DNA from 4 places in the Streptomyces coelicoflavus genome. Region 3 is predicted to be linked to each of the others. Evidence: riboswitches for the same ligand, from Rfam matches in the RefSeq annotation. Region 3 holds a riboswitch; each other region holds the start of a gene.
What was found. Region 3 has a riboswitch for cobalamin ahead of OHA99_RS01500 (ABC transporter substrate-binding protein). Riboswitches for the same ligand answer to the same signal wherever they lie in the genome.

Region 1 (5,496 bases), 1.0 Mb from region 3:
CACGAACGTGAGGCCCTTTTGCGGGCCTTCCTGCCGTACGCGGCTCGCTCGGCCGGCGGCAGGGAGGCGGTGAAACCTCCGGGTACGGTCATGGTCCGGCCTCCGGTTCCTCCGCGGCACCGGAGCGTGGCGACAGCTCCGGTTCCCGGCCTTGTCGGTTCAGCCCCGCCCGCACTGCGCCCGCCGGCACCCGGGCGGCGACTCCGACGGGCAGTAGACCTCCCGTCGTCTGGGCCATCGCGGAAGCGGCCCGGCCCCCGCCGCCCGAGTTCGTATCGCTCATCTCACGTGTCTGCGTCTCGTCCGGTCCCCCGTGGGCCGATCGTTCCCGTGTCCCACCTCACCGCCACGACGGCATGCCCGGATCACCCCTGACGGGTGATCCACGCCCTCGGTGCCGCCAGGCTCGGGGGTTCCTGGACCTGGTTCACGGCATCGGCCCTCGCCACGCTGGTGCCGGGCGTCCTGGTCCTGGTCCGGCCGGAGTGCCGTGCCCGCTTCCTTCTACCAGGGTCACACCGGTGTCCCGGGCCTGACCACGACGGCCCCGGCGCCCCACTCACCCGTGCCGGGTGATGCCGACCGGTGCGTCCCGTGACCACCCTGATGTCAGTACGGAACGAGGGCCGCCGGGCCGCGCCCCGGAGGACGGAGGACGGACATGAGCGCACAGACCTACCTGGCGTACGACTACCCACTGCTGGGTGCCTTCTGGACGATGCTGATGATCTTCCTGTGGATCATGTGGTTCGTCCTGCTCTTCCGCGTCATCACCGACGTCTTCCGGGACGACGGACTGAGTGGCTGGGCGAAGGCAGGCTGGTTGGTGTTCTGCATCCTCCTGCCCTTCCTGGGCGTTTTCGTCTACGTGATCGCCCGCGGCAAGAACATGGGCCGCCGGGAGACAACGCGGGCACGGGCTCAGCAGGAGGAGTTCGACGCCTACATCAGGAAGACCGTGGGCGGCGGGTCCAGCAGCGTCGACGAGCTGGCCCGGCTCTCCGAGATCCGAGACCGGGGTGCCATCACGGACGAGGAGTTCCGCAGGGCGAAGGAATTGGTCCTGTCCGGTCACGGCCCGGCAGGGCACGCGGGCGCGACGGGCACCGGCGCCTCCGCTCGCTGAGACATCCGCATTCCACGAAACGAGGTCCGAGATGACCGCGACACACACCCACCACCCGGCACACACCGCGAGGCAGGAATGGGCGACGGGTCTCACCGCCTTCGCGGCGGTGATGCTCTTCCTCGCCGGGCTGCTCAGCCTCTTCCGGGGCATCATGGCCATCGCCGAGGACGACGTCTTCGTCACCACACCCAACTACGTCTTCCAGTTCGATCTCACCGGGTGGGGGTGGATCCATCTCGCGCTGGGCGTGCTCGCCATGGTCGTCAGCGCCGGGCTGCTCAGGACGGCGATGTGGGCACGCGTCACCGGGGTCGCCATCGCCGGGCTGGTGATCATCGCCAACTTCCTCTCGCTGCCGTACTACCCGGTGTGGTCCGTCGTCATGATCACCATTTCGGGCTTCATCATCTGGGCCCTGTGCGTGGTGGGGCGTGGCGGCAACCGGTACGACCTGCCCGGGGAACGCCAGTCGCCGCAGGGGTGAGGACGAGCAATGGGGCCGACCGGTGGCATCACGAGGTGACGAGCCGCGCGCGTCGGGCGGACGGGGCACGACGGGCGGGCGGGGCGGCCACAGTGCAGCGCGCGCCCGCGTCGCCCTGCTGCTCCTGCTGGGCGCCGTCCTGGCGCCACTCATGGCCGCCGGACTGCGCAGTGTGCCGTGGGCCCTGTTCGGCAGTGCGGGACTCGCGCTCGCGGCCATCGGCGTGTGGTGGGCCCTGGCGCACTCCGGTGTCGTCCGCGTCGCCGGAGCCCTCCTGTCGGTGGCCACGCCGGTCGCCGTCCTCGCGCTCTGCGCCACGTCCGGCCTGCTGGGCCCCGCCCTGCTGTCGCTGGGCCTACTGGCCCTGGCCGTCGTCGCGGCACGCTGGGCCCTCGCCCCTGCTCCCACCACCGGCGAACAGGTCGCCGCGGCTCCCCACCACCCCTGGGTGCTCGTGAACCGCCGATCCGGCGGCGGCAAGGTGGACCGCTTCGCCCTCGTCGACAAGGCACGGAACGCGGCCTGCCGCGTGCACGTACTCGACCGCGACCAGGACGTCACCACGCTGGCCCGGCAGGCGGTCGCCGACGGCGCGGACCTGCTGGGCGTGGCGGGCGGCGACGGCACCCAGGCGCTGGTCGCCGACGTCGCCGCCCGCCATCACGTGCCGTTCGCGGTGATCCCGGCCGGCACGCGCAACCACTTCGCGTCGACCTCGGCCTCGACCGCGACGATCCGGTGGCGGCGTTGGAAGCCCTGACCGGAGGTGTGGAACTTCGCGTCGACCTCGGGTACGCGGCGGACCGCGTCTTCGTCAACAACGCCTCGTTCGGCACGTACGCGTCCGTCGTCGACGATCCCGCCTACCGGGGCGCGAAGACCCGCACGATCCTGCGGAACCTCCCCGGACCGCTCACCGGCGAGGCCGCGCCCGCCTTGCGGATGACAGCCGACGGACGACACATCACCGGCCTTCAGGCCGTGCTCGTCGGCAACAACTCCTACGGGCGGGCCATTGACGTGGCCCACCCGGCGCGCAGGGAGAGGTTGGACACGGGGCTCCTGGGAGTGGTGTGCGTCCGGGTCGGCAGCACCGCCGAAGCGGCACGCCTGGCGAGCCGGCCGCGCTCCGGCGGCCTCGTCCGGCTCAGTGCCGGTGAGGTCACCGTCGAGACCGACACCGCCACGATGCCGGTCGGTATCGACGGTGAACACGTCGTTCTGCCCTGTCCCGTGGTGTGCCGCAGCGCGCCCCGAGCCCTACGGGTCCGCGTGCCGCGCCACCGCCCTGGTAGGCCGAAGCCCCGTGGGACAGCGGCCGACTGGCCTCGCGTGACCCGGCTGGCACTGGGACGACCACCCCTCCTCCTGGAGGAAACGCCTGCGTCTTCACCGTGCGCCGACGGTCGAGCCGGCACTCACGACGACAGGGCTGACGGTGACGACGGGAAGGGGCGGTGAGCGCGAGTGCGGCGCTCACCACCCCTCACCGCTGCCACCCGCCGAACGCCCGACCCGCCCTCCGGATGACGGACGGCGCTCTTCCATTCGCAGCGCCACCCCGTAGGGTGACTGGAGCAGCTGGTTCGCCCCGTCATCCAGGCGGGGTGTCGCAAGAGGGAACCCGGTGGGAATCCGGGACTGCCCCGCAGCGGTGAGCGGGAACGACCGCCGTCATACGCACTGGGTCCGACGTACGGGCCCGGGAAGCGACGGCCACTAGGTGTCCTCCGGCAAGGAGGGCGTGCTCGCAAGTCCGAAGACCTGCCAACTGCCCGCGTGCGGACCCTTCCGTGCGCGGACATCCCGGTGACCTCGAGGGCGGGTCGGCGTACACACCAGACGGACGAAACCGTGCTTGTGCCGCGCGGGGTCGTTTCCCTCCGGTTCGTCGTTCCCTTCGCGCTCTCGTCCCGTCTCCGGGATCTCAGGGATTCATCTCGCGAAGGAGATCTCCGTGACAGCGAAGTCCGCAGCCGCGGCAGCACGGGCCACCGTGTACGGCTATCCCCGCCAGGGCCAGAACCGGGAACTGAAGAAGGCCATCGAGGGCTACTGGAAGGGCAGCGTCACCTCCGACGCCCTCCGGGCCACCGCCGCCGAGATCCGCCGCGGCAACTGGCGCCAGCTCGCCGAAGCCGGCGTCCACGAGGTGCCCACCGGCGACTTCTCGTACTACGACCACGTCCTCGACACCACCGTCATGGTCGGCGCGATCCCCGAACGGCACCGCGCCGCCGTCGACGCCGACGCGCTCGACGGCTACTTCGCCATGGCCCGCGGCACCCAGGAGGTCGCGCCACTGGAGATGACCAAGTGGTTCGACACCAACTACCACTACCTCGTCCCCGAACTGGGTCCCGACACCGTCTTCACGGCGGACTCCGCCAAGCAGGTCGCCGAGCTGAAGGAAGCCCTCACCCTCGGTCCGACCGCCCGGCCGGTCCTCGTCGGCCCCGTCACCTACCTCCTGCTCGCCAAGCCCGCCCCCGGCGCGCCGGCCGACTTCGAGCCGCTGACCCTCCTGGACCGGCTGCTCCCCGTGTACGCCGAGGTCCTCGCCGATCTGCGCGCGGCCGGCGCCGAGTGGGTGCAGCTCGACGAGCCCGCCCTGGTGCAGGACCGCACCCCGGCCGACCTGAACGCCGCCGAGCGCGCCTACCGCGACCTGGGCGCCCTCACCGACCGGCCCCAACTGCTCGTCGCCTCCTACTTCGACCGGCTCGGCGACGCGCTCCCCGTCCTGGCCAAGGCACCCGTCGAGGGCCTCGCGCTGGACTTCACCGAGGCCGCCGCCGCCAACCTGGACGCCCTCGCCGCCGTCGGCGGACTGCCCGGCAAGCGGCTGATCGCCGGCGTGGTCAACGGCCGCAACGTCTGGATCAACGATCTGCAGAAGTCGCTGTCCACCCTCGGCACCCTCCTCGGGCTCGCCGGCCGTGTCGACGTCGCCGCCTCCTGCTCCCTGCTCCACGTCCCCCTGGACACGGCGGCCGAGCGGGACGTCGACCCGCAGGTCCTGCGGTGGCTGGCCTTCGCGCGGCAGAAGACCGCCGAGATCGTCACCCTCGCCAAGGGCCTCGCCCGGGGCACCGGCACCATCACCGCGGAACTCTCCGCCAACCGGGCCGACCTCGCCTCCCGCGCCGGATCGCCCCTCACGCGTGACCCGGCGGTGCGCGCCCGTGCCGAGGCCTTGACGGACGCCGACACCCGCCGTTCCCAGCCGTACGCCGAGCGGAGCGCGGCCCAACGCGCCCACCTGGGTCTGCCGCTGCTGCCCACGACGACCATCGGTTCGTTCCCGCAGACCGGCGAGTTGCGAACCGCCCGCGCGGACCTGCGGGCCGGCCGGATCGACACGGCCGGGTACGAGGAGCGCATCAAGGCGGAGATCCAGGAGGTCATCTCGTTCCAGGAGAAGACCGGCATCGACGTCCTGGTGCACGGCGAGCCCGAACGCAACGACATGGTCCAGTACTTCGCCGAGCAGCTCACCGGCTACCTCGCCACGCAGCACGGCTGGGTCCAGTCCTACGGCACCCGCTACGTCCGGCCACCGATCCTTGCCGGGGACGTCTTCCGGCCGGAGCCGATCACGGTGCGCTGGACGTCCTACGCCCAGTCGCTGAGCGACCGCCCGGTCAAGGGCATGCTCACCGGTCCGGTCACCATGCTCGCCTGGTCCTTCGTCCGCGACGACCAGCCCCTCGGCGCCACCGCCCGCCAGGTCGCCCTCGCCCTGCGCGACGAGGTGCACGACCTGGAGGCGGCCGGCACGTCGGTCATCCAAGTCGACGAACCCGCTCTGCGCGAAACCCTGCCGCTGCGCGCCGCCGACCGGGCCGGATACCTGGCCTGGGCCACCGAAGCCTTTCGGCTC
Region 2 (5,496 bases), 1.5 Mb from region 3:
GACCGCCCCGGCGATCGCGGTCCGCTTGCGCTGCCCGTACGACAGCAGGTGCGTGGGCCGGTCGGCCAGCGCCGCGATGTCCAGGGCGGTGAGCGCCTCCGCCACCCGGGACCGGACCTCCGCGTCGGGCAGCCCGAGGTTCAGCGGCCCGAAGGACACGTCCTGGCCGACCGAGGCCGCGAACAGCTGGTCGTCCGGGTCCTGGACCACCAACTGCACCGCGGTCCGCAGCCGGGTCAGCCCCTTGCGGTCGTACGTCACCGGCTCCCCGCCGACCGCCAACGTGCCCGCGCGCGGCCTCAGTCCGCCGCTGAGCAGCCGCATCAGCGTGGTCTTGCCACTGCCGTTGCGGCCGAGCAGCGCCAGCGCCCGCCCCTCGCGCACCGCGAAGTCCAGGCCCGCCAGCACGTCCGGCCCCTCCTCGTAGGCGAACGACGCGCCCCGCAGGGCGACCAGGTCCGGGGCCGGGTCCGCGGCCGGTTCCGGTGACCGCACCGGTTCACTCACGACAGGGGTCCTTCCAGTACGAGGGTGAGGCCGGCCAGCGCCGCGAGGAGCGCGAGGCTCGCCGCCGTGAACGGCACCGACACGCGGGCCTCGGGCACCAGCACGCGCAGGGTGCCGTCGTAGCCGCGCCCGGCGAGCCCCGACTGGAGCCGCGCCGCCCGGTCGAAGGCCCGTACGAACGCGGTGGCGCCGAGCCCGCCGAGCGAACGCCAGGCCGCCGCCCGCGTGGTGTGGCCCAGCCGCGCGGCCTGCGCCTGCCGGATCCGGTGCACGGAGTCCAGCAGCAGGAAACTCATCCGGTACGTCACCAGCGCCACGTCCACGACCGGCGCGGGCACCCCGGCCCGCACCAGCCGGGGCAGCAGGTCGGACATCGGCGTGGTGAACGCGAACAGCAGCACCCCCAGCGAGGCCGCCGAGGTGCGCAGCAGCAGCTCACCCGCGCGCACCGCACCGCCGTCGGCCGCCGACAGGAACCCCTCCGGGCCCCCGACCTGCACGAGGAGCGGCAGCGCCCCCGTCACGCAGAAGCCCAGCGGCACCCGGTAGGCCCGCCACAGCCGGCGCCCCGGCACGCCCGCCGGACCGAGCAGCACCGTCAGCGCCGCCACCAGCACCAGCGCCGCGCCCGGCCAGGGCGGCAGCGAGATCGCGAGCACGGTCAGACCGAGACCGAGCACGGCCTTGTCCACGGGATGGCGGCGGCGCCACCGACTGGCGTGCGCCGCCGCGTCGATCGGCAGCACTCAGTCCCCTTCGGGGGTGTTCCCCGGTGCCGTCGCGTCCCCGGAAGCCGCCAACGCCCGCTCCTCGCCCTGCCGACGGCCCCGGCGCAGGCCGAAGTAGTACGCCAGCACGCCCGCGCCGAGCGCGGCCTGGAGGGCGAACAGCGCCGACTCCACCTCCCCGGACGGCGGTTCGTACAGCGGGGAGAACCACGGCTCGTAGTCCGGCTCGATCTCGGTGATCGCCGTCTCCGCCTCCGCGTCGGACCCGGCGAACGGCTCCTCCTTGTGGTCGCCGAGCCCCAGCGCCAGCGGCAGCACCGCCAGCGCGGCCACGGCGAGCAGCAGCAGGGCGTTGATCCTCGCGTTCCGGCTCATCGGGCCACCGCCCCGGACTTGGCGCCCGCGGTGGCCGTCTTCGTCAGCAGCACGCCCAGCCGCGTCAGTTCGCCCCTGCTGGACTGCACGAGCAGCCGCATCACGATCACCGTGAGCAGGCCCTCGCTCACCGCCAGCGGGATCTGCGTGACGGCGAAGATCGAGCCGAACTTGCCGAGCGCGCCCAGGAATCCGCTGCCCGGGTCGGGGAAGGCCAGCGCCAGCTGCACGCTGGTGACGCAGTACGTGGACAGGTCGGCGACGAACGCGCCGAAGAACACGGTGACCATCAGCGGCACGTCCCAGCGGCGCAGCAGCCGGTAGACGCCGTACCCGGCCCAGGGGCCGACGATCGCCATCGAGAAGACGTTGGCGCCGAGCGTGGTCAGCCCGCCGTGGGCGAGCAGCAGCGCCTGGAAGAGCAGCGTGATGGTGCCGAGCACCGCCATGATCGGCGGCCGGAACAGGATCGCGCCCAGACCGGTGCCGGTCGGATGGGAGCAACTCCCGGTGACGGACGGCAGTTTCAGGGCCGACAGGACGAACGTGAAGGCTCCGGAGGCGCCGAGGAGCAGTGTGCTCTCCGGATGCTCCCTGACCTCACGGGTGAGTGACCGTACTCCGTGGACGACGAACGGCGCGGACGCGACACCCCAGGCGATCGCGTGCGCCGGTGGCAGAAAGCCCTCGGCTATGTGCATGGCTCAGCAGACCCTCTCCAGCACCTCGTGGATGGACGACGCGCCTTGGCCGGTCTCCTGGCTTACGGGTACCACCGCCCGTGCTCCGCCTTCCCGGATCGCAAGCGATCCAGTGGCTGCCCGCCAGGGCCGGAGCCGGACTTCCCGATTCACAGTGGCGAGGGCCGCACCGGCATCACACCGGATTTCCCGTTCACCAAGGCGTGGCGACAGTAGTGCTCCCACAGGGGTGCGCACAACCACGCCCCGGGCCCGCCCCGCATCCGGCCGGATCGCCCGGCAGGCCCCGGGGCTGCGGAAACGCCCGGCCCCGCCGGTCCGGCGGCCGCCGTCGCCCGTCCTCGCCCGGGGTGGCGAAGATCTCCCCGCGCCTGTGGTGCGGGGCACCCCGCCTCAGCGGGACCGGCCCCGCTCGGGCCGGCGGACCACCACGTCCCGCAGCCGGGTGGTCAGCGCGGTCGCCGCGGCCGTGAGGAAGACGAAGCTGTAGACGATCTGAAGGACGGTCACCAGTCGCGCGGCCTGGCCCCGCGGGGTGATGTCCCCGTACCCGACGGTCGCGAGCGTCACGACGGTGAAGTACAGCGCGTCGAGCCGGGTGTGCAGTCCGCTGAACTCGCCCGGCTGCTTGGCGAGGGCGTAGTACGTGGCCGAGAAGACGTGCACGGACAGCACGATCAGCAGCGAGATGACCACCCCCGGCCGGCTGTCCGGACGGTCCAGGAGGACGTGCCGGATCTGCCGGAGCAGCAGTACGGCCACGACGGTCAGCAGCAGGGCGAACAGCGTCCAGCTCAGCACGGGCCGCTGCGGACCCAGGTGGTCCAGGGGGAGCAGGAAGTAGGCCACGACCACGGCGACCGCGATCCCGGCCCGTACCAGCCAGGGCCGGACGGCGTCCCAGCCGGTACGGCGGCCGGCGCGCGGCCGGGGCTCGAAGCGGGGCGCGGGCCGGCGGCCGGTCACCGTGCCGCTCCCGGCGCCGGTGCTCCGCCGGGCGCCGCCCCGCCCGCCTCCGGCTTGGTCCGGCGCACCAGCTGGGCGACCACGAAGGCGACGACCGACGCCATGACGATCAGCGGCGTCTGGTCGTGGGCGTCCCGGCCCATCAGCAGCACCGCCAGGACCGCGCTGGCCAGGGGCAGTCCCGTCACCGCGGCCGCCGCGGCGGAGATGCCGAGGGCGAGGGCCGGGGTCGCGCCGAACCCGGGCAGTCCGGAACAGGCCAGGGCGGTCGCCGCGCCCAGCAGCACGGACGGAAAGATCGGGCCGCCGCGCAGCGCGCCCAGCGCGATGCCCCAGGCCAGGCCCTTGCACACGACCAGCGCGACCAGAGCCCCCACCGACCAGGCATGCGGGTGCGCGGCGAGCTGGGCGAGGGTGGCCTGGCCGGACAGCGCCGCCTCGGCCGGGGAGCGGCCGGTGATCAGCGCGTACGCGGCGACACAGACACCGACCGCCGTGGCGCAGGCGACGGTGCGGGCGGCCGTGCGGTGCCGGGTCCAGGCCACGGTGCGGTGCCCCAGGCCGCGGGCCAGCGTGACCAGTACGGCGATCAGGGCGGCGGTGGGCAGGCCCCACAGAAAGTCGCCCGAGTCCGGACCGGCCTGCGGCGGCAGCTCGGGCAGGGCCAGCGCGCCGATCTCGAGCCCCGTCCACTGCCCGAAGCCGGTGAACACCAGGGCGCCCGTCGCGCTGGCCAGCAGACAGGGCAGCAGCAGGGCGACCAGCTGGGTGCCGGCCAGTCCCGCGCCCTCGATGAGCAGCACCGCCGCCGCGATCGGGCCCCCGAGGATGGTGGAGATCGCGGCGGTGGAGCCGGCCGTGGCGAGGATCGCGCCCGCCCGCTGGTCGCCGCCCGCGCCCGCCCGCCGCAGCGCCAGCAGGGCGAGCCCGCTGCCGACGGCCATCAGCGGAGCCTCCGGGCCCAGGACCACGCCCAGCGGCAGCGTGGCCAGCGCGGCGAGCACCGCGCCGGGCAGCGCGCGGGGGCCGACGGGCGCGCCGCCCAGACCGTTCACCGGCAGATGGCCGCCACCGCCCGGCATCCGGGTCACGATCGGCGCCAGGACCAGCCCGGCGAGCACCAGCGCGGGCAGCGGCCACCACCACGGCGGGGCGTCGTAACCGGCCGCCTCGGGCAGCGAGGTCCACACCCAGTGCTGCAACTCGTGCTGGAGTCCGACGAAGAAGAAGCAGGCCAGCGCGATGGGAACGCCCAGCAGCACGCACAGCAGCAACAGCCGCCGGTAGCCGGGGCTGAGCAGGGTCTGCCGCAGGGACTGCTCGGCCCGTTCCGGGACGGCGTTCGCCGGCGCGGTCACGGAACCCGCCTCCGCGGGCCCCGCCGGGGCAGCGGCCGACTCGTCACACGCCCTCCTTCTTCCGCCCCGAGGCCCGTCGGTCACCCGTGGTCCTCGGGTGCCGTTCAGTTAACGCGAGGCCGGGGACGCCCGCACGCGCACGCCCGGTGCGCGGTTCACCCGTCCGGCGGACCCACGTGGCCGGGGAGCGCGGTCGCCCGCAGGCTCTGAACGACCCGTCGGTGCCGTCGGCGCCGGTGGGCAGCTGCCCCGTACGGGGGACACAGAAAGGACTCCGCTCATGAGCCAGCACGCCGAACCCTCTCCCGGCCGGCCGTCCCACGGCGGCGACGCCTCCTGGGCCCAGCGCTCGGGCGACCGCAGCAGCGGCTGGGTCACCGGCGGTGTCGTCTTCGCGGGCGTACTGCTCCTGCTGAGCGGTGCCCTCGCCGTCCTGCAGGGCATCGCGGCCATCGCCGAGGACGACGTGTACGCCCGGATCGGCACCTACGTCTACGAGATGAGCCTGACCGGCTGGGGGATCGTCCACGTCATCCTGGGCGCCCTCGTGTTCGTCACCGGGTACGGCCTGCTCAAGGACATGACGTGGGCGCGCATGGCGGGCATTGTCCTCGCCTCGCTGAGCCTCATCGCCCAGTTCCTGTTCCTGCCGTACTCGCCCGTCTGGTCCGTGATCATGATGGCGATCGACGTGTTCGTGATCTGGGCCCTGGCCAGCCGCCAGGACAGCGCCTCCCGGGCCTGAGACCTCAGCGGCGGCGCAGGCCGCGGGCCAGTGCCGCCGCCCCCGCGGTGCCCGCGACGGCGGCCACCGCCGTGCCCGCCAGGGCCAGCACCCGTGCCCGGCGGCCCGGGGCCGCC
Region 3 (5,496 bases):
GCGGCAGCGACACCACGGGGGCGGTGCGCGCCATCGAGTCGGTCACGACCGGCCTCGGCTGGCAGCGTGCGGCGCCCGCGGTGAACGTGGCCGGTGAGCCGGGCAAGGCCGAGCTGCAAGCCTGCTGGGAGCTGGGTGCCACGCTCGCCGCCGGTCTGATGGACGACTGATCCTCCGGGCGCTGCCGCCGCCCCGGGTGACCGCTCGCACCGAGCCCTAGCCGGGCAGGGTGCCCAGGAAGCGTACGTGCGGGCGGCCGCCCGGGCCGGTGCCGGTGATCTCGGCGTCGACCCGGTAGACCTTCGCGACCAGGTCCGTGGTCAGCACCTCCGCCGGTTCTCCGCAGGCCACGACGCGTCCCTCGGAGAGGACGACGAGGTGGTCGCAGTACATCGCGGCGAGGTTGAGGTCGTGCAGGGCGATCACGCCGGTGACGGGCAGGGCTGCGACGAGGGCCAGCACGTCCAGCTGGTGCTGGATGTCGAGGTGGTTGGTCGGCTCGTCGAGTAGGAGTTCGCGCGGCTGCTGGGCGAGGGCGCGGGCGATCTGGACGCGCTGGCGTTCGCCGCCGGAGAGGGTGTGCCAGAGGCGGTCGGCCCGGTCGGTGAGACCGGTGCGGTCGAGGGCGTCCAGGACCGCCTCCTCGTCGGCGGCCGACGCCGGTGCCCAGGCCCGGCGGTGCGGGATGCGGCCGAGCCGGACGACGTCCAGGACCGTCAGTTCCACCTGGGTGTCCGTCTGCTGTTCGACCACCGCGACACGCCGGGCGACGTCCCGGCGGGCCACCCGGTCCAGGGGGCGTCCGTCCAGGGTGACCAGGCCGGCGGTCGGGGCGAGTACCCCGGCGAGCAGCCGCAACAGGGTGGACTTGCCGGAGCCGTTGGGGCCGAGCAGCCCCGTCGTGGCGCCGGTGCGCGGGCTCAGGTCGACGCCGTCCAGGACGAGCCGGCCACCGGCGGTGCGGGAGACCCGCTCGGCGTTCAGGGTCACCGTGTCCTCCGGCCCCGGTACAGGACGAGCACGAAGGCCGGCACGCCGATCAGCGACGTCACCACGCCCACCGGGACCTCCTGGGGGGCGAGGACGGTACGGGCCAGGGTGTCGACCCACACCAGGAACACGGCGCCGGCGAGTGCGCAGACCGGCAGCAGCCTGGCGTGACCGGGCCCGGTGAGCGCCCGTACCGCGTGCGGCAGCACCAGGCCGACGAAGCCGATGGCGCCGGCCGAGGCGACCAGGGCGGCGGTGAGCAGGGCGGTGGCGCACAGCAGCACCAGCCGGGTGCGGGCCACCCGGACGCCGAGCGCGGCCGCCGCGTCCCGGCCGAAGGCGAAGGCGTCCAGCGTCCTGGCGTGGCCGAGGCACACGGCCAGGACGAGGGCCAGGACCGCGGCGGTGGTCCACACGTCGCTCCAGCCGGCGCCGCCGAGCGAGCCGAGCAGCCAGAACAGCACGCCGCGGGTGGTCTCGGCGTCGGCGGCGGTCATGATCACGAAGGAGGTGAGCGCGGAGAAGAGCTGCATCGCCGCCACGCCCGCGAGCACCACGCGGTCCGTGGTGCCGCCGAGGCTGTGGCTGAGCAGCAGCACCAGCGCGAAGGAGCAGACCGCACCGATGAAGGCCCCGCCCGGCACGGACAGGGCACCGCCGCCCACGCCGAGCACGACGACCAGGACGGCGCCCGTCGAGGCGCCGGAGGAGACCCCCAGGACGAAGGGGTCGGCGAGCGGGTTGCGCAGCAGGGACTGGAGCACGGCCCCGCACACGGCGAGTCCGGCACCGCACACCGCGGCGAGGAGGGTGCGGGGCAGCCGCAGGTCCCAGACGATGCCGTCGCGGATCGGCGACACCTCCCCGGCGGTGGTGCCGGCGCCGAGGTGGGCGGCGATCACGGACCACACGTCGGCGACCTCGATGTCCGCCGGGCCGATGGTGACGGCCACGGCCACGGATGCGGCGAGGGCCACGATCCCGGCCGCCGCCCACGCGAGGGGCGCGCGGCGGGAGGCGCGGACGCCGGGGACGGAGGCGGGGGCCGCCTCGCTCGCGGACGTCACTCGGCGAGCCCGAACTCGCGCAGCGCCGCCGCCACCTGTTCGACGCCCTCGACGGTCCGGATGGTGGGGTTCATGGCCTGCCCGCTGAGCAGCACGTAGCGCTTCTCGCGGACGGCGGTCATGTTCCTGGTCACGGGGTCGGACTCCAGGAACTCGATCTTCTTCGCCGCGGTCTCGGCCGTCTGTGACTTGCGGGTGAGGTCGCCGAGGACCAGGACGTCGGGGTCCCGGTCGGCGACGGTCTCCCAGCCCACCTGCGGCCACTCCTCGTGGGTGTCGTCCATGGCGTTCTCGGCGCCGACCGCGCGGGTGATGACGCCGGGTGCGCCGCAGCAGCCCGCCAGGTAGGGCGAGGTGGAGTTGGCGAACCAGTACATGAGGGAGACACCGGAGGCGTCGACGCCCGACGTGGCCCTGTCGATCCGGGACTTGAGGTCGGCGACGAGTTCGTCGCCGCGCCGCTCCACACCGAAGAGGCGGGCCAGGTCGCGGACTTCGCCGTAGACGGTGTCCATGGTCAGGGCCTGGTCCCGGACGCCGTCGCCGTCGCCGCTGTTGTCCTTGCCCACGCAGTCGGACGGGGACAGGTAGGCCGGCACGCCGAGTTCCGTGAACCGTTCCCGGGTGGCCACCCCGCCGGTGCCGAGGGTGGAGGCGAAGGAGGCGGCGACGAAGTCGGGTTCCGCGTCCAGGACCGTCTCGAAGGACGGCATGTCGTCGGCGAGCCGGGGGACACCGGCGTTCGTCTTCTCCAGTCCCTTCATGACCGGGTCGGTCCAGGTGGCGGTGCCCGCCATGCGGTCGGCGAGGCCGAGCGACAGCAGGATCTCCGTGGTGCCCTGGTTGAGGGAGACCGCCCGTCGCGGCGGGGCGGTGACCCGGACGTCCTGCCCGCAGTCCCGGACGGTGCGCGGGTAGCCGGCCGCGTCGGTCGCCCCGGACGCGACACCCGCGTCGTCGGTGGCCGCACCGGAACCGCAGCCGGAGGCCAGCAGGGCGCCGGACAGCAGCAGTACGGGACCGCGGAGGGCGCGGCGGGAAAGCCGGGAATGCCGAGGAAGCCAGGGAAGGAGAAGTCGCCGGGGGCCGGCGGGGCGTGCTGCGGGCAAGGAGGATCCTCTGGCGTCGAGGGCTCATGCGCGAAGCCCGTCCGTACGATGCGGCCCGCGCCGCACGCGGCACGGGTGCCAGCAGGTCTTCGGACTCGGGTTCGGCCGGACGGAACGCCTTCCCGGACGGCCTGCGCCGCCCAGTGGCCCGTGTTCCGCCCGTCCCCCTCACCGCTGCGCGTCAGTTCCGGATTCGCACCGGATTCCCTGACCCACCAGGTGGGTTCGACTGGCTTCCGCAAGCTACCACAGGGCCACCGCCCCGCCGGGAAGCGGGCCACTGCCCGACCCGCTCCCGGGGCCCGCGCGTCAGCTCTTGGGCATGAGGACCGTGTCGATGATGTACACGTTGGCGTTGGCGGTCTTCACGTTGCCGCAGACGACCTTGGCGGAGTCGTTGACCTTGTAGGACTCGTCCGAGCCCGAGGTGGTCAGCTTGGACTTCTGAAGCGTCTCGAAGGAGCCGTTCTCCAGGTCCTTGGGCGCGAGCTTCTGGCCGACGACGTGGTAGGTCAGGATGTTGGTGAGCATCTCCTTGTCGTTCAGGACCTTGTCCAGGTCGGCCTTCGGAATCTTGGCGAAGGCGTCGTTGGTGGGCGCGAACACGGTGATGTTCTCGGCGTTGTTGAGCGTGTCGACCAGACCGGCCTTCTTCACCGCGGTCACCAGCGTGGACAGGGCCGGGTTGTTCGAGGCGGCCGTGGCGACCGGGTCCTTGGCCATGCCGTCGAACGAACCGGCGCCCTCCTTCGGCACCGTGGAGCAGGCCGGACCGAAGGGCTCGTCGGAGTCCTCCATGCCGCCGGAGGTGTCGGCCGACTGGTCGTCGGTCGCCGCGGGGGCCGAGGAGGCGGCCTGCGCGGAGTCCGAGGAGCCGCTGTCGCCGTCGTCGGAGCAGGCGGCCAGGGACAGGGGCAGGAGGGCGGCCGCGACGACGGCGACGGCAGAGCGACGAATACGGGCGTTCATGGATAATCTCCCTGAAAACGGGCAGCGCGAAGGCTGCGTTGGTGCGGAGGCGTGGTACGGAACTGAAGTGGTGTGCGGCGGACCGCCGAGTTGGCGGTGCCGTTACGCGGCGGCCGGCCGACCCGGATCCGGGGTCAGCCGCCGGTTCGCTGTCGGCACGGTCTCGGTTCTTCCCTCACACGGGGAATCCGGAGCAGGCCCCGGCCCGGATTGGTTCCTCACCCGATCGAGTGAGGAAGTTTCGGCAGCACCTCTGCGACCTGCACGTTCCTGAAATCCCGATCCCGCCCGTCAGGGAGTGAGGGCCGCTCAGAACGGCGTCGCGGCCCGCAGGATGAGGAACATCGTGACGGCGGCGTTCGCGGACGACATCGCCGAGACGGCGGTTCCGGCGGCCGCGGCCCATGCCGCCAGCCCCACCGACGTGAACGCCGGGGGCCAGGTGCGGACGGCGGGGGCGGGGCCCAGCAGGGCGGCCACCCGGCGGGGCACCGGGCCGGGCGCCGCCAGGCCGGCGAGGGTGGCGACGGGGGTGCCGCGGGAGACGAGGGCCGCCTTGCCGATCGCGGTCGCCACCGCGCGCCGGTCACCGACCGCCCGTGCGGCCGCCTCGTCCGCCCACCGCTCCGCCGTGTAGGACACGGCCGTCCGCAGGGGGCGCAGGAACGGGTTGGCCAGCGCGGCGAGCCGGACGGCGAGCAGGAAGCGGTGGTGCCCGGCGGCGAGATGGGCCCGCTCGTGGGCGAACAGCGCGCGCCGTTCGCCGGGTTCGAGGCAGTCGAGCAGGGCCGTGCTCACCACCACGCGGTCCCGGCGCCCGCCGGGCAGCGCGTACGCGTAGGGCACGTCGTCCGGCAGTACGGCCACCCCGGTGCCCGGCAGCCCGGCCAGGGCACGGTGGGCACGGCGGCACACCCTGCCGTGTCGCCACAGGGCCCGCGCCGAGGCCGCGACCACCGCGCAGAGCGCGGGAATCGCCGCCTTGCCGACGACCTCGTCGTAGGGCACCGCCGCCCGCACCTCGGGGTCCGACCAGCCGTCGGGCAGCGGGTTGCCCGGCAGTTGCGCGGTGCCGACCACCATCACCAGGGCCAGGCAGAGCGTGCTGCACAGGGCCATCACGGCGGCGACAGCGGTGAGCAGCCTGGTCGCGGTCCGCGGGTGCAGGTGCTGCTCGGCCAGCCTGGCGATCGGCCACGCCGTCAGCGGCAGGACCAGGGGCAGGAAGACGAAGACGCCCATGCGGTGTCAGCCGTCCTCCGCCGCGCGCGCGTGTCCGAGCAGCGCGCGCAGCAGTCGCTCGTCGTCCGGGTCGAGGCCCGTGACGAAGCTGGCCAGCACCGCTTCCCGGTCGCTCTCGG
Region 4 (5,496 bases), 1.0 Mb from region 3:
GCGCTGTTGTACCACGCCTTTGCCGAACTTTTAGTGACGTATCTCACGTCACTGCTCGTGACCAGGGGATGTTCCGACAGGTGAGACCCGACCGTTATCCGGACCCGGGATGCGTGCCGTGTGCACCTATGCGGGCGCTCTCCGGCACGGTCGTGCGCCCGAGATCACTCGGCTCCGCGACTCCCGTGGCTCGGGGGCCACTGCCGGTGCGCTTCAGATGCGTGGTTCTTCGGGGAGGAACGTGACCTGCGGGGCGCCCGTGCGCGGATGAGTGACGACTTCTGCCGCCACTCCGTAGACCTCGGCCAGGAGTCCGGGGGTGAGGATCTCGGCGGGTGGTCCGGAGGCGGTGACTTCGCCGGCATGCAGGACGTAGAGACGGTCGCAGTAATAGGCGGCCAGATTGAGGTCGTGCAGGGCCAGCAGCACGGTCGTGGGCAGGCGGCGCAGGGTGCCGAGCACCGACAACTGGTGCCGGATGTCGAGGTGGTTGGTGGGTTCGTCGAGAACCAGGAGGGTGGGTTGCTGGGCGAGGGCGCGCGCGATCAGGACGCGTTGGCGCTCGCCGCCGGAGAGCCGGTCGAAGGGGCGGTCGGCCAGATGGACGGCGTCGACCGCGAGGAGTGCGCGGTCGATGAGGTCGGCGTCGTCAGGGGTGTCCCCGGCGAGGAGGCGTTTGTGCGGGGTGCGGCCCATGGCGACGACCTCGCGAACGGCCAGGTCGAAGTCGGCGGCCGAGTCCTGGACCACCGCCGCCACGGTGCGGGCCAGTTGCCGCACCGGCAGCGTCCAGGCGTCGTCTCCGTCGACCTGGACCCGGCCGGTGTCGGGGCGCAGGACGCGGTAGACGGCGCGCAGGAGGCTGGACTTGCCGCTGCCGTTGGGGCCGACGAGGCCGATGGTCTCGCCGGGGCGGGCGGTCAGGGAGACGTCGCGCACCAGGTGGCGGGCTCCGGCGGTGAGTGTGACGCCGTCGACGCTCAGTTCGGCCGGGGTCGTGCCGGTCGCGGTCATGCCACTCCTCGGTCGGTGCCGCGCCGGGCGTCGCGGCGCATCAGCCACAGGAAGAACGGTCCGCCGCACAGGGCCGTGAGCACGCCGACAGGTATCTCCATCGGTGCGGCTATCGTCCGTGCGGCGATGTCGGCCCAGACGAGGAAGACCGCACCGCCGAGTGCCGCCGTCGGCAGGACCCGGCGGTGGTCGCCACCGACGAACAGGCGCACGATGTGGGGCATCATCAGGCCGACGAAGCCGATCGGTCCGGCCGCCGCGACCAGCACGCCCGTGACGAGGGAGAGCAGGACGAACAGGCGGGCGCGAAAGCGGGCCACGTCCAGCCCCATCGTGCTGGCCGCCTCCTCGCCGGCCAGCAGCAGGTTCAGGTTGCGGGCCTGCACCATGAGGACGCCGATGCCGAGGAGCAGGGCGGCACTCGGCAGCCACAGCGTGCCCCAGTTGACGCCGCCGAGACCGCCGAGGGTCCAGGCGAGGACCGCGCGGGCCTCGTTGCCCCGGTCGGTGGTGAGCAGGAGCAGATCGAGTACCGCGGTGAGTACCGCAGCGATAGCCACTCCGGACAGCACGAGCCGCGACGAGGTGATGCGTCCGCCGGTGCGCGCGGTGGCGTACACGAGCACGAGTGCGCCCAGGGCGCCCAGGAAGGCGGCCACCGACAGGGAGGCCGGTCCGAAGAGGGCGAACCCGAACACGATCACCGAGACCGCACCGAGTGAGGCCCCGGAGGAGACGCCGAGCAGGTACGGCTCGGCGAGCGGGTTGCGCACCAGGGCCTGCAGGGCGGTGCCGATCACCGCGAGGCCGGCGCCCGTGACCGCTCCGAGCAGCACGCGCGGTGCCCGCACGTCCAGCACGATGGTCTCCCGGGCCCGCGACCAGTCCGGCTCCTGCCAGTCGGCGCCCAGCGCGTGCGTCACGATGCCCCACACCTGGTCCGGCGGTACATGCACGGAGCCGATCGCGAGGCCCGCCGTGGCGGAGACGGCGAGCAGGGCGGTGAGTACGAGCAGCGTGACGCCGAGCCGCGTACGGCCCTGTCCTGGTCCGGTGGACTCACGCCGTCGCAGCGCCCCTTCGGCGGGCGCGCCGGTGGCGGCCTGGGTCACCGGAAGCTCTCCGGGTGCAGCCCGCGGGCCAGGTCGTCGACCGCGTAGGCCGAGCGGATGCCGACCAGGGTGGCGGTCAGCGGCAGGACGACGAACCGCTTGTTCCTGATGGCGGGTACGTCGGCGAGCGCGGGCTGGGAGAGCAGGTACTTCTTCTTCTCCTGGACGCTTCCGGCGCCGGCGTAGTCATAGATGGCGATGACTTCCGGCCTGCGCTCGACGACCTGCTCCCAGGAGACGTCACCGAAGACGTCGTCCAGGTCGGCGAAGACGTTCCTGCCGCCGGCCAGTCGGATCAACTCGGTGCCCAGGCCCTTGCCGCCCGCGGTGAAGGCGCTCTTGTCGCCGCTGTCGTAGACGAAGACGGGCACCTCGTGCTCGCCCTCGACCTCGGCTGCGGCCTCCGCGACGCGGCTTCGCAGGTCGGTGACCAACTTGTCGGCCCGGTCCGGGACTCCGAAGATCTTGCCGATGGTCCGGATCTCGTCGTAGGTGTCCTTCATCGTCACCTGCCCTTTGCCGCAGTACTCGCGGTTGAGGTAGGTATCGATGCCGGCGTCGGCGAACGCCTTGCGGGACCGGCCCTCCTTCTCGGCGAAGGCGCTGCCGTAGCCGCCGTAGACGAAGTCGGGTTCGGCGTCCAGGATCTTCTCGAACGACGGTTCCCTCTCCGCCAGTTCGGGGATCGCCTCGTAGTCCTTCTTCAGCTCGGGCAGCACGGCGGAGTCGGGGAAGGCCGTGCCGACCATGCGGTCCCCGAGGCCGAGCGCGAGCATGAGCTCCGCCGGGTGCTGGTGGATGGTGACCACCCGCGACGGCGGCCTGTCGTACGTCGTCCTCACGCCGCAGTTGTCGATGGTGACCGGGAAGCCCGCGGGCGCGGCAGCGGTGGCCTTCGCGTCCCGGTCGCCGTCGTCGGACGCACCGCATGCGGCGGTCAGCAGCACTGAGGAAAGGGCCACGGCCGCGGCCGTGGCACGAAGGAACCCGCGCGTGCGGGCAGGGGTGAGCAAGGGGGACACGTGAAGCCTCCTGGAGTCCGCGCTCCTCGGATCGGGCCCGCGACGGACCAGTGTCCTGACTCCCGGATCGACGTTCCCTCCGCCTTCCCGCGCGGTGCGCAGTGGCATGTCGGAGGGGCGCTCCCCGGTCACAGTGGCGGGACCGTGCCGGAATCGCACCGGCTTCCTGTCTCCCGTCGCGGCGATGACCAGGTGATCCTACGGTCCCCCGAGCCGACGGCGAAAGGGCTGCCGAACCCTGCCTGCTCGGCCGTCCGCCGCAGCTCCACCGCGCTGTACACGAACCACGCCAAGGTGGCCCGAGTCACCCGCTCGCCCCGGACCAGCACCCACTCGCTGCGCAGCCGCGCCCGCTCGTCCAGCACGGTGTCGGTCTGCCTGTCACGTACGGCGGCCTTGTCCCGGGTCAGCCGCAGGACGGCTGGGGGCTGCTGTTCCACGTCCTGCTGTACGGAACCGACGTCTGGTACGGGGAGTGGCCGCGCACCGTCCTGTGGCCGCTGCGACTTCCCGTCGAGGTCCTGCTGTTGCTCCGTCTGGCGGAGCCGCGCGATGGGATGATGTCCGACGACAGGGCGACGGCGGACGAGGAAGCCGGTGCGAATCCGGCGCGGTCCCGCCACTGTGATCGGCGAGCGAGTCCCGACAGGCCACTGCCCGGCAGCGGGTGGGAAGGCCGGGACGAGCGTCGACCCGAGAGCCAGGAGACTCACGCGGTCGCCTCCTCGACGGACCACCGGGGCGGATCTCCCCGGAGAGAGGGACGGCACCGCATGCCCGCAACGCCGACCGGACGAACGACGCACGACGCGAGGACCGAGGCGGGGGCCGGCGACGTGCCGTGCCGCATCGTCGTGTGCCGCGACTGCTGCTGCGGCACCCGCAAGGTGACCGGCGTCGACCACGCGGCCCAGACCGAGCACCTGCGCACCGCGGCACCGGTACGCGTCTCCGACTGCCTCGACGTCTGCGACCAGGCCAACGTCATCGTCGTACTGCCTTCCGCCGAAGGCCGTGCCGCCGGTGCCCGTCCCGTCTGGCTCGGACTGGTCAACGACCCGGACGCGACCGAGGACATCGCCGCCTGGGCCCGCGCGGGCGGACCCGGCGTGGCACCCCTGCCGGACATCCTCGACCTGTACGCCATCACGCCGCCGCGACGGCGTACGGCCTCCTGACCGCACGGACGAACAGCTGGAAGGAGGGCCAGAAGCGTGCACGGAGCCCGTGCCTCAACCGCGTCCGTCACCGCCGCCCTGCACGACGTGGCCGGCCTCGGCGGTTTCTTCGCCCTGCAGACCGGCGGCCGGGACGACGGCTGGTATCCGGTCGCCCGCTCCTACGTGGCGGGTTTCACCGACCTCGCCGAAGCCGTCGCACGCCGCCACCGCACTCCGGAACCCCGCGTCGACGCCTCCATCGCCCAGCTCGGGCACGCCGCCCGCCTCTGGTCACCGGCCCTGGCCTGCGTCGTCCTGCACGGGATCGTCCTCGATCTGGAGGGACTGCAGCGGGCCGACGACGGACCGGCCCTCCGGGTCCCTCACCCGGCCGGCTGGTACGCCGACCGGCTCGACGGCGGTGCCCGCGCCCTGTATGAGCAGGTGACGGGCCACCTGTCGGCACTCGCCGACGGACTGCGCGTCAAGATCGCTCCACGCCTGCTGGACGGCAACTCGGCCTCGGCGCTCGCCGGTGCGGCCCACGCCCTGCTCGTACTCCGTCCAGCCGTCCGCGGACCGCTCACCGATCTCACGACCGCGCTGCTGGACACCGGACGCCTGGCGGGCACCGGAGTGCTCACCGGCCCCGACCTCATGTTCCGCCGCCGAAGCTGCTGCCTCTACTACCGCGCGCCGGACGGCTCGAAGTGCGGTGACTGCGGGCTGGCCGATGGTGTGCCCCGCCGAGCCCTGCGATGAGGTACATGCGTTCCGGGCTGTGCCGCTCACCGGGCCGGAAGCCGTGTGCCCGGCCCGGTGAGCCGGGGGTCAGGAGCGGGACAGCTCGTCACGGACGGTGCGGGCGGCGGCCACCAGGTGCTCGAGCGAGGCACGGGTCTCGGGCCAGGCGCGGGTCTTCAGGCCGCAGTCGGGGTTGACCCAGAGCCGTTCGGCGGGGATGGCCTCGAGGCCGGTACGCAGGAGTTCCGCGGCCTCGTCGGTACTCGGGACGCGCGGGGAGTGGATGTCGTACACGCCGGGTCCGGCCTCGCGCGGGTAGCCGTGGGCGGCGAGTTCGCGGGCGACCTGCATGTGGGAGCGGGCGGCCTCCAGGCTGATGACGTCGGCATCGAGGTCGTCGATGGCCTGGACGATGTCGCCGAACTCGGCGTAGCACATGTGGGT

Region 1: another riboswitch for cobalamin. It lies ahead of metE (5-methyltetrahydropteroyltriglutamate--homocysteine S-methyltransferase); the one in region 3 lies ahead of OHA99_RS01500 (ABC transporter substrate-binding protein).
Region 2: another riboswitch for cobalamin. It lies ahead of OHA99_RS07820 (energy-coupling factor ABC transporter permease); the one in region 3 lies ahead of OHA99_RS01500 (ABC transporter substrate-binding protein).
Region 4: another riboswitch for cobalamin. It lies ahead of OHA99_RS05920 ((2Fe-2S) ferredoxin domain-containing protein); the one in region 3 lies ahead of OHA99_RS01500 (ABC transporter substrate-binding protein).

The regions. Positions count from the first base shown of each region.
Region 1 is NZ_CP108218.1:1,326,353-1,331,848, forward strand. Features, by position in the region: gene OHA99_RS05885 (DUF2252 domain-containing protein) at 1-92, opposite strand, end outside; partial or broken gene OHA99_RS05890 (HdeD family acid-resistance protein) at 403-486, shown strand; gene OHA99_RS05895 (SHOCT domain-containing protein) at 662-1,126, shown strand; gene OHA99_RS05900 (hypothetical protein) at 1,158-1,613, shown strand; partial or broken gene OHA99_RS05905 (diacylglycerol/lipid kinase family protein) at 1,765-3,074, shown strand; cobalamin riboswitch at 3,179-3,400, shown strand; gene metE (5-methyltetrahydropteroyltriglutamate--homocysteine S-methyltransferase) at 3,571-5,496, shown strand, end outside.
Region 2 is NZ_CP108218.1:1,787,842-1,793,337, reverse strand. Features, by position in the region: gene OHA99_RS07835 (ATP-binding cassette domain-containing protein) at 1-507, opposite strand, end outside; gene cbiQ (cobalt ECF transporter T component CbiQ) at 504-1,253, opposite strand; gene OHA99_RS07825 (energy-coupling factor ABC transporter substrate-binding protein) at 1,254-1,610, opposite strand; gene OHA99_RS07820 (energy-coupling factor ABC transporter permease) at 1,607-2,311, opposite strand; cobalamin riboswitch at 2,341-2,527, opposite strand; gene OHA99_RS07815 (potassium channel family protein) at 2,705-3,277, opposite strand; gene OHA99_RS07810 (chloride channel protein) at 3,274-4,635, opposite strand; gene OHA99_RS07805 (hypothetical protein) at 4,916-5,380, shown strand; gene OHA99_RS07800 (FAD-binding and (Fe-S)-binding domain-containing protein) at 5,385-5,496, opposite strand, start outside.
Region 3 is NZ_CP108218.1:331,143-336,638, forward strand. Features, by position in the region: gene OHA99_RS01485 (flavodoxin family protein) at 1-170, shown strand, start outside; gene OHA99_RS01490 (ABC transporter ATP-binding protein) at 217-990, opposite strand; gene OHA99_RS01495 (FecCD family ABC transporter permease) at 987-2,057, opposite strand; gene OHA99_RS01500 (ABC transporter substrate-binding protein) at 2,054-3,166, opposite strand; cobalamin riboswitch at 3,229-3,415, opposite strand; gene OHA99_RS01505 (fasciclin domain-containing protein) at 3,476-4,135, opposite strand; gene OHA99_RS01510 (M56 family metallopeptidase) at 4,445-5,377, opposite strand; gene OHA99_RS01515 (BlaI/MecI/CopY family transcriptional regulator) at 5,384-5,496, opposite strand, start outside.
Region 4 is NZ_CP108218.1:1,331,885-1,337,380, reverse strand. Features, by position in the region: gene OHA99_RS05940 (ABC transporter ATP-binding protein) at 214-1,014, opposite strand; gene OHA99_RS05935 (FecCD family ABC transporter permease) at 1,011-2,126, opposite strand; gene OHA99_RS05930 (ABC transporter substrate-binding protein) at 2,123-3,148, opposite strand; tRNA gene OHA99_RS05925 (tRNA-OTHER) at 3,283-3,356, opposite strand; cobalamin riboswitch at 3,734-3,859, shown strand; gene OHA99_RS05920 ((2Fe-2S) ferredoxin domain-containing protein) at 3,922-4,326, shown strand; gene OHA99_RS05915 ((2Fe-2S)-binding protein) at 4,363-5,070, shown strand; gene metE (5-methyltetrahydropteroyltriglutamate--homocysteine S-methyltransferase) at 5,140-5,496, opposite strand, start outside.